Regions from separate parts of the Kocuria gwangalliensis genome, predicted to be linked through region 1. Evidence: riboswitches for the same ligand, from Rfam matches in the RefSeq annotation. Region 1 holds a riboswitch; the other holds the start of a gene.
What was found. A riboswitch is a leader RNA that binds a small molecule or an ion and turns the genes downstream of it on or off. The one in region 1 is predicted to bind cyclic di-AMP.

Region 2: another riboswitch for cyclic di-AMP. It lies ahead of ABEA06_RS10250 (C40 family peptidase); the one in region 1 lies ahead of ABEA06_RS14255 (C40 family peptidase).

The regions. Positions count from the first base shown of each region.
Region 1 covers NZ_BAABLN010000071.1:36,973-44,740, forward strand. The annotation lists gene pcrA (DNA helicase PcrA) at 1-132, opposite strand, end outside; gene ABEA06_RS14225 (NHL repeat-containing protein) at 186-917, opposite strand; gene ABEA06_RS14230 (hypothetical protein) at 1,082-1,777, shown strand; tRNA gene ABEA06_RS14235 (tRNA-Arg) at 1,823-1,895, opposite strand; gene ABEA06_RS14240 (DUF4031 domain-containing protein) at 1,959-2,849, shown strand; gene ABEA06_RS14245 (hypothetical protein) at 2,820-3,092, opposite strand; gene ABEA06_RS14250 (NlpC/P60 family protein) at 3,305-4,339, opposite strand; gene ABEA06_RS14255 (C40 family peptidase) at 4,575-5,246, opposite strand; cyclic di-AMP (ydaO/yuaA leader) riboswitch at 5,252-5,419, opposite strand; gene ABEA06_RS14260 (metal-dependent transcriptional regulator) at 5,748-6,464, opposite strand; gene serC (phosphoserine transaminase) at 6,653-7,768, shown strand, end outside.
Region 2 covers NZ_BAABLN010000032.1:23,331-31,098, reverse strand. The annotation lists gene ABEA06_RS10270 (heparan-alpha-glucosaminide N-acetyltransferase domain-containing protein) at 1-497, shown strand, start outside; gene ABEA06_RS10265 (sensor histidine kinase) at 575-1,717, opposite strand; gene ABEA06_RS10260 (response regulator transcription factor) at 1,714-2,436, opposite strand; gene ABEA06_RS10255 (C40 family peptidase) at 3,592-4,476, opposite strand; gene ABEA06_RS10250 (C40 family peptidase) at 4,751-5,413, opposite strand; cyclic di-AMP (ydaO/yuaA leader) riboswitch at 5,419-5,611, opposite strand; gene ABEA06_RS10245 (four-helix bundle copper-binding protein) at 6,209-6,619, shown strand; gene ABEA06_RS10240 (DUF305 domain-containing protein) at 6,799-7,308, shown strand; gene ABEA06_RS10235 (DUF305 domain-containing protein) at 7,588-7,768, shown strand, end outside.

The DNA of each region.
Region 1 (7,768 bases):
TGCGCGTTGCGGCTCGTTCAATCCCGCCACCAATTGCCCGGCGGAGGCACCCGCGTGAGCGGATGTGACGGGTGCGGAGTCCGAACGCACGGAAGCGGCCGAGAGCAAAGGGTTGTCTGCGAGGTAATCCATGATTGGCCCAGTGTATCCAGGCCGTCAGACACCAATTAAATAGAGATGTTATCTCACACGTACTTGGGCTCCAGCATGTGTCGCCCATTGGCGTCATCGACCCACAACTGGGAATCGGCCACGGTCACCCGGACCGGGGCCTCCAACTTGAAATCGTCATCGTCGAACTCGTTGGGGTCCTGATCGGGTCCACCGTAGGTTGTGAAGACTTCCATTTCATTGAGGTCCAGGTGCCGGATGGCGTGATTGCCGGTGTCCGCCACCACGATCGAACCGTCGTAGAGGACCTGCAGATCTTCCGGATGGTTCAGCTGGGCCTCGTCCGCCGGACCGTCCTGATATCCCGCGCCGTGCCGGCCGATCACGGTGACCACTTGGGGCCCGCCGTCGGGTCGGTCGGTGTCGATCTCGATGTAACGCAACGAGGACGAATCCTTGTCGACGAACCACAGTCGGCCGTCGCCGGATTCGGTGATGGACACCGTGGAAGCGAACTTGGCCTGTGCAATACGACCGTCCCGGCGCCCTTTCTCCCCGGTTCCGGCGTATTCCTGGAGGGTGTCAGTGTACGCATCCCATCGGAACAATTGATGCCGGACGGGAACAGCCGCAATGACGGCAGACAGTTTGTGGGACCACACGATGTCGACGATCTCGGCTCCGTCCAGGCAGGAGCAATCAATGCTCCGCCGAACGGTGGCGTGATCGGCTTCGTAAAGCGTGAGGGACTTCCCTTGCTGCACGCGCATGAGCAACCCGTCCGGTAGGCCAATGGAAAGTTCCACAACCGTCACCATCCTTCCGCGGTGCCCGCGGGGCACCTTCTCCCACCGGCCGTTGTCCGGTGTGTACCCGTAGTCACAAAGCCTACTCCCACGGTGTCTGCATGTCCCCGACAGCGGTGAACCGCCGTCGGGCGCACAAAACGGGGATAATGAACGGTATGGGCATGACCAATTCACAAAAGGCCAAGAAGTACGGAGCTTCGAGCGGAACTTCCGGGGACGCCGGTTCGTCGGCGGCCCGGCCTGCTCGGCGAGGGCAGCACGTGCATGAGATGCCCAACGGCGCTCTCAGAGCCGAGCCGGGTAAGGCCTCGTCCGCGGCCATCGTGGTCGGAGCGGCCCTGATCATCGGTATCGCACTCTGGGCGTACTACACCTTTGTTGTCCTCCCGGGCTTCAGCGCCGGGGCTGCGGGCGGCATGCCGGTCCCCGAAATGCAGTGGAGCGGGGTGGACCAGCAGTACATAACGCAGTTCTCCCACGCCCTGGGAGAGACCGGGCAGGCCGACTACACCGGCGTTCACGCAACCACCGGCTTGTTCGCCCCGCTACTCTTCGCCCTGGGCATGGTGTTGTTCTTCGGCCTGAACACCCCCAAGAGGTCGCTCAAATGGATGTTCTGGCTTGTGGCGCTGGCCTACGCAGTGGTCTTCGTGGTGGGAAACCGCGCATTGGAGGCCGCCGTGACGACTCCCGAGGACGCATCCTTGGTGGCCGCGGCGTCGGGGCTCGTGATGGCCCGCTGGGCACTGTTGGCGGCGGTGGTCGTCGTGGCGCTGATCGTCAATGTCATGATCGTGCGCCGGAAACTCAACGACTTCGCCGAGGGCAAGCTACCCGGCCAACGACCGCGCGAGTGACCCCGAGTACGCAAAAGTCCCACCGGGTCCGGTGGGACTTTTTCGTGCCCTCGATTGGATTCGAACCAACGACACCGGCTTTAGGAGAGCCGTGCTCTATCCCCTGAGCTACGAGGGCAACGAGAACTTAGTTTATGCCGCGTGAGCACCGACCGCGAGTCGGAACCCCCACAATGGAACCATGACCCTGTTTATCGATCCGCCCCGATGGCCCGCGCACGGCACAGTCTTCTCCCACCTGGTCTCGGACACCTCCGTTGCCGAGTTGCACGCCTTCGCGGCGGCCCTGGGCATCTCTGCGCGCGCCTTCGACCTGGACCACTACGACATCCCGGCGCACCGCCACGCGGATGCCGTGGGTGCCGGCGCCATCCCGGTGGACGGCAAAGAGTTGGTCAAGATCCTCGTGGCCAGTGGTATGCGGGTGCCCGCACGACGCCGCCCCAAACGGTTGGCCTCCACGCTCCGGCAGCGGTGGCACAATACGTTCCCCGCAATGCCGTGGCTCAGTGAAGAACTCGTGGAACGCTGGAGCGAACCGCACCGTAGTTACCACGATCTCAGTCATTTGCTGCGCGTGCTCGAATCCATCGACGCTCTTGTCACGGCACGTGAGCACCCCGAGCTCGTGGCTGCGGCGTGGTTCCACGACGCTGTTCATCAGGGCCAGGCCGGCACGGACGAACGGCAGTCGGCGGACCTGGCCCGGAATCGACTCAAGCTGGCCGGCTGGAGCCGCAGCGCATGCGATCGTGTGGCCCAGCTGATTCTGGCCACACTCGAACACACGCCGGACGCGGACGACGCCGACGCACAGGTGTTGGTGGACGCGGATCTGTCGATCCTAGGAACGGACGAAGCGACGTATCGGGAGTATGCACGTGATGTACGCGACGAGTACCGGCACGTCCCCGATCGGGAATTCGCGCCGGCCCGAGCAGAAATCCTGTCCCGACTCTTGGACAAACCTGCCCTCTTCCACACCGAACGGGGCTTCCTGCTGTGGGAAGAACGGGCACGAAGCAATGTGCGTCGGGAGATCTCAGCGTTGCAAGCCCTCGCCCGGCACTGAGGGCGGGGCCTGCAGCGCGGACTTGGAACGGCGTCGTCGGAAGACAATCGTGGCGGCCACGAGGCCCACGACGATGCCCACGCCGCCGAACACGGACAGCCACATGGCAGCGTGGCCCACAAAGGCAGCCACGATGAACCCCACAATGATGCCGGGGACGGCACCGGCCACCATACCAATGGCGAGATACGTGAATTCCTGGTCCAGGGGCGTGCGCGCGGCGCGCGAGTAATCGGTGGGCATGGTTCCTATTTTAGGCGCAACCGCTGAGTGCCGCGTGGGGGTTCCCCTTGACGACATCGCGTGTACAACGCAAAAACACACGAACCCCGTGGTCGGCGGGGTTCGTGTGTTCTTGCTGTTTCTCACCAGGGCCGGGTACACAACCGGTCCCGACTTGATGCGTAGCCCCCGTCAGGAACGGGAACCTACCGCGGAACAGTGAGTGTTCTTACTCAGCTCACGCGGATGAATTCGGGGCCGGAGCCCACGTTGACGCTCGCCTTCACGGTCTGGCTACCGTTCCAACCACCGTGGATGGCCTGGCCGTTACCGGCGTAAATGGCCACGTGTGCTGAGCCGGAACCGCCGTTGGCGTAGTAGGCAATGTCGCCGGCCTGGGCCTCAGCCGCGGACACCTGGGTGCCGAGCGACTTGTAGCTCGCGGGCCAGCCGTGGTGGTTGATGCCAACAGCCTTCAGGGAGTTGGTCACCAGCATGGTGCAGTCCTGGGTGACACCGATCTGAGCTTCAGCCGCACCCAGGATGGCCTGGCCCTTGTTGCTGGACGCAACGTTGGAGGACTGCGTGGAAACGGTCGTGGTCTTCTCAGCCGTCGCGGCCGGAGCCTTAGCAGCCGGAGCGGTGGTGTTGGACGCAGTGGTCACAGCCGGAGTGGCGGGAGCCTGGTAGGCGACACCGGCATCCTGAGCGGCAGCGGCTTCACGAGCCTGGGTCTCGACGGTCGCCGGAGCAGCATGGCGGCCCTGAGTAGCGGGAGCCTGAGTAGCGGGAGCCTGAGCGGCCGGAGCCTGAGCGGCGGGAGCCTCGGCAGCGGGTGCAGCCGGGGCAATCGGAGTCACGTTCTCGGAAGCGGGAACAACGTTGATGGAAGCGGCTTCAGCGGCGGGAGCCTGTGCGGCCGGAGCAGCCTCAGCAGCCGGAGCAACGTCCGCAGCGGGCACAGCCTGGACAGCGGCGGGAGCTGCCGGTGCAACCTCAGCCTCGGGTGCTGCCTTCTCTTCCGTCTTCTCGGCCTTCTTGGCCTCGGAGGAGTCGGACTTGGCGGCCGGCTCTGCGGTCACGGTCTGCTCAGCAGCAGGAGCCTCGGCCACGACGGCCGCGGGGCTCTGCTCGGAAGCGTTCTGGGTTGCCTGCACGGAGACGGTGGTGGCCAGGGCCAAACCGGAGAATGCAGCAACGGCGGCCACGGTGCGGGCCTTGCCGGCGAAGAGGCCGGCGCGAGTCTGGGTGTTCGTTTCGGGCGACATACGTCAGGGTTCCTTACGCGTTCGGGGACCGTCCGGGGCACGGGAGTGTGCTGAAGATGGGCGCGCGTGTACACGCGTCAATCGATCAAATTCGGACGGAGAGGCACAATCGTGCCGGAGATCAGTCGAGGGGGGCCCATCGGGGGGCCCGGCTGACGGTGCAGTGGTACATCACGTGCCCGTCAAGACGCGCAGATGCTGGGCGGGAATAGGGCCGCCGCCCAGCTCATGCGGATCAGCGGAAAGTGTAGTAACCGTCCAGCTGCATGGCGTTCACGGAGTGCACTGCGGTGCCCTGCGAGGGGTTCAGCGCGGAGATCATCTGGCCATTGCCGATGTAGATGCCAACGTGGCCTCCACCGTTCTGGGAAACCAGATCGCCGGGCTGGGGGTTGGAGGTGGGGGTGCCTGCGGCAATCTGTGCCCAGCTCACGCGGGGCAGGTCGATACCGTTCTGCGCGTAAACCCACTGGGTGAAGCCGGAGCAGTCCCAGCTCTTGAACGAAGTGCCGCCCAGGACGTACGCGCCGCCCAGGCCCTGGTAGGCAGTGCCGACCAGGCCGCTTGCGGAAGAAGTGGACTGGGTGGAAACGCCCGAGTCCTGCTGGGTGTTGCTGGCTGCCTGTGCCACGCCGCTGTCGACCGTGGCGGCCGGGGTCTGCACGGCGGTGGACGCGTCGGAGGTCCAGGAGTAGCTGTTGCCGGCCTCGGAGCCCCACGAGGACACGGACTGGGTACCGTAAGAGGTGGTGCCACCCAGGTCGATGATGTCGCTGTTGGCCTGAGCCGGAGCCACGATGCCTGCCACTGCAACACCGGCAGCAGCTGCTGCGATGGACGTGTTGCGGACCGCGTGTGACGCGGTCTCAGCGCGGTGACGGGCTGAGTTCTTCTTAATGAAAGTCATTGCGGTTTTCCTCCCTGCGCCTACGAGGTGAGCTGTCGGGTTCGGATGGGAGTCATCCGGCCGCACGTCGGCTTGTAGCTTCGATACGACTTAACCCCAAGGACCCATGAAACTTGGCGGGCCCGAAGTTGGTTCCCCCGCTTCTGCCTTGCGGATGTGTGTGTACGGATCACACGCGATGGCAGAACTAGGCGGTACGCGTGTGAGCGCCAATCCGACCAAGGATCGGCACGAGAAGAACAGTACAGGACAGATAACGAAATTGTCACGTTTTGATTACGACAGGTCACGGACCGAGCATAGTCATGGATCAATCAGCGGGTATTGATAAGGTTTTACTACTCAATTAGCGCATGGTCCGGCTGTGCAGTCCGATTGCCGCGCCCCGTCAAATCCGCCCTGACCTGCCCGGACAATCCCTACTACCGGGTATGTGATGCGTTTCACAGATAGTACATATCGTGATGATCCACACATTAGGGGACGGGCCGGACATTGTTATCAAACACGGCCCTTGTCGAGGTCCACGCGGATCGCTTTGGCGCTGGCTCGCTCCAGTTCCACACTGTGCCCGGTGGCGGATACCGTGACCAGGACACGCTCGTCATCGGACTCCGAGGGCGCCACGGTAACCCGGGCACCATTGAGCACTCCCGCCGAGCTGAGGGTTTCAATCAAGTCCTGATCCGCCTGGATCACCTCGGGCAAAAGGCGCACGGTGAAGATTGCGGAACGGTCCTGATCCGCGGCATCCAAGAGGTTCATCCCCTTGAATCGCTCCGCGCCCACTTGGGGGCCGCCAATGGCGCCCATCCCGGGAATGGGCGTCCCGTACGGCGAATACCGGGGTTCGTCCAACAGCGCCATCAGGCGCCGCTCCACTCGTTCGCTCATGACGTGTTCCCACCGGCACGCTTCTTCATGCACGTAGGCCATGTCAAGACCCACGACATCCGCCAGGAGCCGCTCCGCCAAGCGGTGTTTGCGCATGACCTCGATGGCCCTGGCCCGACCCGTGTCCGTCAACGACAGGGAACGGTCCTTGAGCACCTCGAGCAGTCCGTCCCGCTCCATCCGTGACACGGTTTGCGACACCGTGGGGCCGGAGTGCTCAAGCCGCTCCACGATGCGCGCGCGCATGGGCACGATGCCCTCTTCCTCCAGTTCGAGCACGGTGCGCAGGTACATCTCGGTGGTGTCGATCAAATCGCCGCTCATGGTCCATCCTTCGAGGAATCTGGGTGCGCGTCGAGTGGGTGCGCTCTCATAGGGGTTTCGTGAATCATTCACGATAAGCATATCGGTCCATTCCGACAGGACGGACCGCTCCGTCAGGCTGCGACCTCGGCGAGAGCAAGGGGGCAGAATGGTGTCAGCCCCAATGATCCACCATGCTAGGAGCCTTTGTGTCCGAGTTGCCTGTCCTTCCCACCTCCCTGCTGCCCGCCGACGGGCGTTTCGGTGCAGGCCCCTCCCGTGTGCGCCCCGACCAAGTGACCGCCCTGGTCCGTGCGGGCTCGAACCTGCTGGGCACCTCCCACCGACAGGCTCCGGTGCGTCATCTCGTGGGCGGGATCCGTGAGGGGCTCGCCGAATTCTTCGATCTTCCCGACGGCTACGACATCATCCTTGGTCTGGGAGGCGCGAGTACCTTCTGGGACAGTGCCGCATTCAGCCTGGTTCGACGCCGCGCACAGCACCTTTCATTCGGTGAGTTCGGGTCCAAGTTCGCGCAGGTGACCGACAGGGCACCGCATTTGGAACCCTCGGACATTCTCCGGGCCGAACCCGGTACCCGTCCGGCCGGGCCCGAACCTCGAGAGGGCATCGACGTCTACGCGTGGCCGCAGAACGAGACGTCCACGGGTGTGATCATGGACGTGGCTCGCCCGGTCGGAACGGACGCGGACGCCCTCACGGTGATCGACGCGACGTCGGCGGCCGGTGGAATGTACGTGGACGCATCGCAGACCGACGTTTATTACTTCTCTCCGCAGAAGAATTTCGGGTCCGACGGCGGCATCTGGTTCGCTGCCGTATCTCCCGCCGCACTGGAACGCATCTCGGAGATCTCCCGCTCCGATCGCTGGATTCCCGATGTGTTGTCCCTGGCCACTGCGGTGGAGAATGCCCGCAAGAACCAGACCTACAACACGCCGGCGCTGGCCGGGTTGGTCATGCTCGACCAGCAGGTGCGGTGGCTCAACGACAACGGTGGGATGACGTGGGCGGCCGGTCACACCCGGACGACATCCTCGCTCGTGTACGACTGGGCCGAGCGCACCCCGTCCGCGACACCGTTCGTGACCGACCCCGCACACCGGTCCCCCGTGGTCTGCACCATTGATTTCGACGACACCGTGGACACCGCGCGGATACTGTCCGTCCTGCGCGCCAACGGCGTGGTGGATGTGGACCCCTACCGGAAACTGGGGCGCAACCAATTGCGCATCGCCACTTTCGCCTCGGTCCCCGAAGCGGATGTCGAGGCCTTGCTCGCGTGCATCGACTGGACGCTGGAG
Region 2 (7,768 bases), on a different contig from region 1:
CCTCCTATGTCCTGCTCTACGCCTTCGGCGGCTACCAGCAGTTGTTGGATGCCTCCTCGATGGGCGAGCACGAGCTGGATGATGTGCTGGTTTGGGGGCCGGATTCCTTGCCGACGGACACCGCGTGGTGGCTGGCGATCGCCACCCCGCACACCAACACCCCGCTGGCGATCGCGGCCAGTCTGGGGGTGGGCCTGGCGGTGTTGGGAGTCTTCCTGCTCATCGGCCCGAAGATCGGGAAATGGTTGCTGCCGCTGTCGGCGATGGGCGTGATGACCTTGACCCTCTACACCGCCCATCTGGTGGCGCTGTCCTTCGAGATCCACTACGAGCTGCCCTACCTGTGGTTCATGGTCCACCTGGCGGTCGCGGCGCTGTTCGCGGTGGCCTGGCATCGGGGCCTGGGACAAGGGCCGCTGGAGAAGGTGGTCAGCACCAGTGTGAAAGGCACCCGCCGGCTGGTGCTGGGCGGGCCGGCCAAGAACGGCCACGGATAGGAAGCGCAGGCAGCAACGACATGACGGGCCACGCCCGCCGCCGTCGCAGGCAGACCGGCCTGGCGATGCCGCTGCGGTCAGTCCGTGGGCGTGTGGTGGGGCAAGCGGATCCGGAAGCTGGTCCCGCGCCCGGGGCCCTCACTGGTGGCCTCCAGGGACCCACCCTGGGCCTCAACCAGCGACTTGCTGATGGCCAGCCCCAAGCCAGAGCCTCCGCGGTGAGCTTCCCGGCCGGTGTTGGCGCGGTAGAAGCGCTCGAACACGTGCGGGAGATGCTCCTCACTGATGCCTCCCCCGGTATCGGTGACGGTGACAGTGACCGCCTCCGGAGCGTAGTCGGTGTGCACGGTGACGGCGCCTCCGGGCGGGGTGTGGCGCAGGGCGTTCTCCAGCAGGTTGCCCAGCACTTGTCCCATCCGCTCCCGATCAACCAGCACCGGTGTGACCTCCATGCCGGTGCTGATGGAGGTCACCGAGATGTCCTGGGCGGCGGCGTCTTGTTGGACGGCCGCGACCGCCTGGGCTGCCAGCCGGCTGGGGTCTTGGGGGGTCAGTTGCAGGTGGGTCATACCTTCCTCAGCGGCGGTGAGCTGGCGGATGTCGCGGGCCAGTCGCTCCAGCCGGGTGATCTGGGCGTAGAGGATGCTGGTGGTCCGTTCATCCCACTGGACCACTCCGTCTTCGATGCCCTCCAGGTGTCCTTTGAGACTGGCCAGGGGGGTGCGCATCTCGTGGGCCAGATCGGCCAGCATCTGACGCCGGGTGGTGTCCACGGCGTCGAGCTTGGCGGCCATGTCGTTGAAGGAGGAGGCCAGGGAGTCGAACTCCGGGCCCAGTCCGGTGGAGGTGACACGCACGTCGTAGTTGCCCGCGGCCACCTCGCCGGCGGCGGCGCTGAAGGAGGCCAGGGACCGCCCGATGGTGCGGTAGAGGTAGAAGGTGAGCATCCCGGCGAGGTAGAGCGCCGGGAGCCCTCCGATGGTCAGGGCGGTGAGACTCACCGAGCGGAAGGCGTCCTCCAGGTGCACCAGCCCGAGGGCCTCATCGGCGTGTCCGGTCTCGACGAGCTCGTGGTGGAACATCCTCGGTCCGACCAGGACCGCGGTGATCACCACGATGATCAGCCCGATGGCCAGCACCGCGGTCTGGGCCAGCATCAATCGCACCGTCAGCGGGCTCCAGGACCAGCGGTGGGTGCGCTCGGAAACGGTGGCGCTCATCGCCCGGTGCCCATCCGGTAGCCGATCCCGCGGATGGTGTGGATGAACCGCGGGTTGGTGGCTTCGTCGCCGAGCTTCTTGCGGATCCGCCCGATGTGCACGTCCACCAGGTGCTCGTCCCCGGTCCAGTGCGTGTCCCAGACCATCTCCACCAGCTGCCGGCGGGAGAGCACCAGCTGTGGGCGGGCAGCCAGGCACAGGAGCAGGTCGAACTCGATCCGCGTCAACGCCACCGGTTCCCCGGCCAGGTGCACCTGGCGGGAGTCCTCCTCCACCACCAGCTCCCCGATCACCAGCGCCTGCTGGCTGTGCTGGGAGCCTGCAGTGGGTTCGGCATCTCCTGGGCGGGCCCGGCGCAGCATGGCTTGGACCCGGGCCACGAGTTCGCGCGGGCTGAAGGGCTTGGTCACGTAGTCGTCGGCGCCCACGGACAGGCCCACGATCTTGTCGACTTCGTCGTCGCGGGCGGTGAGCATCAGCACGTGGCAGTCCGAGAAGGTCCGCACCTGACGGCACACCTCGATTCCGTCGATCCCGGGCAACCCGAGGTCCAGCACCAGCACGTCCGGGGTGAAATCGCGCACCGCGGCCACGGCCTCGGTGCCGTCGTGGCGCACGGCGACCTCCAGCCCGGCCTTGCGCAGATATCCCGCGACGAGCTGCGCCAGGTCGGTCTCGTCGTCGACCACCAGGATCCGGCCGGTCGGGGGCGTGGGCATGTGGGCTCCTTGATCAGTGGGTGGGACCGTGCCTGAGGTTCGGGGCATGGGGTGGTGGGGCTGATGCAACATGGCCGTCGTGCCGGGGCACGAGATGTCTCGCCCGGCCATGGTGCGGGTGACGTCATGGATGCGGCGCCTCGGGTTTCTCACCCCGCGGGCCGGAAGAACCTAGGCCTCCTTTTTGCGGGCATGGTGGGGGAGCAGGGGCAGAGTGATGCCGGGAGGTGGGGGTAGGTTGGCCGGGAAGGAGGGTCTTGGGGCCCTGCCAATGGTGCGCGGAGGCGGACACCCGTAGATCCGCCAGATCCGCTCCGGCCACCCACGGCATTACGTCGATCGCCAGAGCGGACAGGGCCGCAACATAGGCCGTGGCGTTGGTGCTGGCCTCCACGTGCATAGTGAGGGAAACGCCTCCTGGCCCGTAGCTTCGCAGGCTACCGTCGTAGACCGTGAGGGCCTGCCTCAGGGACTGCGCCAAGGGACCTTCCACCCGGACGGAGGTTCTCAGTGTCGCTGCCACCGTCCACGTGCACATGTCGCTCCTTCCGCCACACATCGGTCGGGACGGGGCCATCTGGCCAGTGGTCCCACCGGCCGGAGCTGGGAAGGGGCGAGAGCCTGACCATCAAGCAGCGCCACGGCCAGTCCAGCGGCCTCAGACCGCAAACCGGTGCTGGTCGGTGCCGTGGCCCTGTCCTGGAGACCAGTCTGCGGGAGAGCCGGGAGGATATGGGTCAATTCATGCACTCTGCCCCGGAAAACGGCGACCGGAGGCGGTGGTGGACTCTCAACGCCGCCACGCCAACAGTTCCCGGTGCCTCTCGTTCCGGTTCTCTGTACTTCTCGCCTTCGACGGGCCGACTTCTCCGGGTTGCCGGAGCTGAGGGTGTTGGCCGCTGGAGGGTGGTCTGGGGGCTGTGCCGGTCCTGTCATCAGGAGAACACTGGAGCCCCCGGCGTCACAGCGGACGGGGTCATCGTCGACAGCGACGCGGTGGAGCGCAGGCCACCCTGCTGGGGTGCTCCCGGGGTGTCGACACGACGGTGGCCAGCTGCTCGATGCTCAAAGGTGCCTCCAGATGCGGAAACCGGGTGCGCGGAACCTGTCTGGCCGACCAGGAACCGCGCACCCGGAAACTGTGCTGGCGTGCGCTCAGCGCACGCGGATGTAGACGGGGCCGGTGCCCACGTTGACGCTGTCGACGACGGTGCTGCCGCCGTTCCAGCCGCCGTGGACGGCCTTGCCGCCGCCGATGTAGACGCCGATGTGGGCTGTGCCCATGCCGCCGTCGGCGTAGTAGACGAGGTCGCCGGGCTGGGCCTGGCCGGCGGAGACCTGAGTGCCGAGCGTGAAGTATTCAGCCGGCCAGCCGCGGAAGTTGATCCCGGCGGCCCGCAGGGCGTTGCTCACCGCTGCGGTGCAGTCCTGTCCGACGCCGAGCTGTCCCATGGCCGCGGAGGCGATGGCCGCGCCCTTGCCGGAGGATGAGCTCTGCGGGGTGACCGTGCGCTCGGCGGCCGGAGCAGCCTGCACGGCCGGCTTTGGGGCGGGAGCGGCGGCGGGCCTGGGGGCCGCCTGCACAGTCGGCTTCGGGGCGGGGGACGCCACCGGGGCGGGTGCGGTGACAGGCTTCGGGGCCGCCTGGACGACTGGCTCCTGGACGACTGGCTCCGGGGCGGGTGCGAGGGCCGGGGCGGCCACGGCCTTCGGTGCCGGAGCGGCCACGGCGGGTGCCGCGACGACCGGGGCATCGACTTTCTGCTCCGCCTTCTTCTCGGTCTTCTTCTGGTTGGTCTTCTTTTCGGCTGTGGTTACGTGGGCGACCGGCTCGAGGGACACGGTGGGCGCTGCGGTGGGGGTGGCGGCAGCGACGGCCGACAGCGGGGCGTCGGTGGAGGCATCCGAGGTCGGGGTTGCCTGCACGGAGACGGTGGTGGCCAGGGCCAGGCCGGAGAAGGCCGCGACGGCGGCCACGGTGCGGGCCTTGCCGGTGAGGAGCGAGCCGAGGCCATTCGAGGAGGTCAGGTCACGAGTCATGAGGAGTTCAGCGGGCTTTCTGGCGGGCCGGGGGGATCTGTCGGAACGGTGTGGTGACAGCACGGATTACCCCGGTCAGGGGTGCAGGGTGTCACGGTGTCCGGCAGAGCGGGCCCCGGATCGGGAGCACCGCGCACGGCGGGTGAGTGGAGGAGAGGTGTGGTGCCCGCAGTGGACGAAAAACTCACTTGAGAGGCGGGGATTCTCTTGTGCAACCGGGGCGAGGACCGGGGCCCTCCGCGACGATTCCGGTCGTTGCGGAGGGCGGGCCGGCTCAGCGGTAGGTGTAGTAGCCGTCCACCGGCATGGCGTTGACGGAGTGGACGAAGGTGCCCTGGGTGGGGTTCAGGGCGGAGATCATCTTGCCGCCGCCGATGTAGATGCCGATGTGGGCCCCGCCGTTCTGGGAGACGAGGTCCCCAGGCTGCGGGGTAGCCGTGGGGGTGGCCGCGGCGATCTGCTGGAAGCTGGTGCGGGGGATCTCGATGCCGTTCTGGGCGTAGGCCCACTTCGTGAACCCGGAGCAGTCCCAGGCGCCGAAGGCGGTCCCGCCCCAGACGTAGCCGGTGCCGGCGCCCTGCATCGCGGTGCCCACGATCCCGGAGGCGCCGGTGATCTCGGTGATGTCCGCCGACTGGGTGGACACCGTCGCGGTCGAAGCGCTCTGCTCAGGAGCGGACGGGGCCTGGGTGGAGGCGGTGGAGACGGTCTGCGGGGCAACGACGGCCTGGGTGGCCGTCGAGGAGTAGGTCGTCAGCGCGGACGCGGGGGCCGAGTAGGCGGTGGCGGTGCCCGCGGGGATCTCGGCGTAGGCCTGGGCCGGGGCGATGGAGCCGATCACAGCCGCGCCGGCGGCAGCGGCGATCGTGGTGGTACGCACCAGGTGCGAGGTGGTCTCGGCGCGGTGGCGGGCAGTGCTGCGCTTGAAAATAGTCATGGGTGTGTTCCTCCCTTTGCCTACGAGGTGAGCTGTCGGATGCGGGTGGGAGACACCCGGCCGCTCCGGACGCAGACGTCCTGGGCGACTTAACCCCTAGGTCCCGGGTCACCGGGACCGAAAATGGTTCCCCCGCTTCTGCCAAGCGATTTCTCTTCAGGGACCCCGGGCACCGGCAGAATTCGGCGATGTGCACGAGGGTGCCGACCAGATCGATCAGCGGCACGCAGTGGACAGTAGCCCATCCATAACGAAAGTGTCACGTTTAGATCACAACCCGGTTTCTTCCCTCGGTCGGGGCTGAGAAGCCGGGCTCCTGGGCCCGGGAAGGCGCGTTCCGGAAGAGATAGGTTCGTCGCCCAGCTGAACTCGTCACGCAGCTATTGGCGGATTAGGGCCGGTCTGACTGGGCAAAATGGCATCGTGGCGCGCATTTCGCTGGACACAGTCGACGACGGCAAGAGACTTGGGACTACGCGTAGTCTCCAGTGTTCCATGGGCAAACACCAAGGCTTCGTGGGGGAACTTTCGAGGTGGCTCACAGTTTGGAAAGGTCTCGGGGCGCCATTTCGAGATGCACGACGGGATTTCTTCACGGAATCTCTATATTCGGCCCGCTGCATCGATGCAAAAAACCAGTCGATGGGATGCAGTTGCGCACCGCTGAGGTGTTCATCTTCATCAAATCTTCAAGATTTTGGGTCGCGTCACATGGAAAAGGCAGTCTACTGTCGATGGCATGGCGGGCTGGCTCCGGCCGGTTCGTCTCCTGTTGAACCGACGAAGGAGCAAGCCATGACCCATCACGTGAGCGCGATGCTGGAGACTTACCCGAAGGACCTCGGTGGGGTGGACAAGGAGAAGCTGGCCGCCTGTATCGAGGCGTGTTTCGAGTGCGCCCAGACCTGCACCGCCTGCGCTGATGCCTGCCTGTCCGAGGACATGGTCGCGGAGCTGACCAAGTGCATCCGCACCAACCTGGACTGCGCGGACCTGTGCGAGGCCACCGGGCGAGTGCTCTCACGTCACACCGGCTACGACGCGAACATCACCTTGGATGCGATCAAGGCCTGCCAGATGGCCTGCAAGGCGTGCGCCGATGAGTGCGAGCAGCACGCGGACATGCACGAGCACTGCCGGATCTGTGCCGAGGCCTGCCGGCGTTGTGAGGCGGCTTGCGCCGAGCTGGTCGCCTCCCTGGGCTGAGCAGAACCTCCCGCTGACCCATCATCCGGGCGGCGGGGGCGGTGAGAAGGCCCGTGGCCGGCTGGGATCGGCGCTACGGGTGGATCCCGGACCTCTAGGGGTCAGGGCACCGCCATGACGCACCTGCCGCCCGGGTGATGCACCTGATGCACGAGGAAGTCACCAGAGGAACGAGGACAATGACAACGAACGCGAGTGCTCGCAACCAGCGCCACGAAGACAAGGCCGGCCACCACGGCACCTCGAATCGGATGTACTGGATCTTCGCGGCCATCCTGCTGGTCAACCTCGGGCTGATGTGGGTGTTGACGATGTCGATGATCCGCACCTGGGACCACTTCTACTTCAATCCCAGCAACCTCTACATGGCGTTCATCATGGTCACCGCGATGGCCACACTCATGGTCGTGGGCATGTGGTCGATGTTCCAGAACACCAAGCTCAACATCGCCCTGCTCATCGGCTTCATCGCCTTGTTCGTCGCGGCGCTGCTCTTCGGGCGCGCCGAGGTCGGAGTGGGCAACGAGGGATTCTTGAAGTCGATGATCCCGCACCACTCCCGGGCCATCCTGGTCTGCCAGGAATCGAACATCACCGACCCCGAGATCCAAGACCTGTGCGCCACCATCGTGGAGACCCAGCAGGAGGAGATCGCCCAGATGCAAGACATCCTCACACGCTACGAATGACCCGCTGAACGGGGGCCGACCCGGGCTGCGGGCCCTCGGCACTTGATGTGCACCATTGACCGGTGGAGGCCGCTGAGCGGCACCCACCGGTGCAAGAGGAAACTCGGCCGGACGCCCGGCCCGAGTGCTCCGCCTGGTTTCCTCTCCCCCCGTCTCCGGCACTGCAGACGGGTTCGTGCCTCCCACCGTGGCGAACCACGGTCCGCCCGAGGCCGCCTATCTAGTGGTTGAACCGGGTTCATCCTCCGGGCCTGTTCGCACCGAAAGAGAGACCTGATCATGCTTCCCACCCTCACCCGCGGCCGCCGTATCGCCGCAGCCGCATCCAGCCTCACCCTCGCTGCCACCTTGCTGGGCGGAGCAACCGCCCCGGTCTTCGCTCACGGAGAGGCCACCCCCGTCTCCTCCCACTCCCAAGCGGAAATGCTGCAGCCGGACCCGACGTCGCCGACGGCCTACG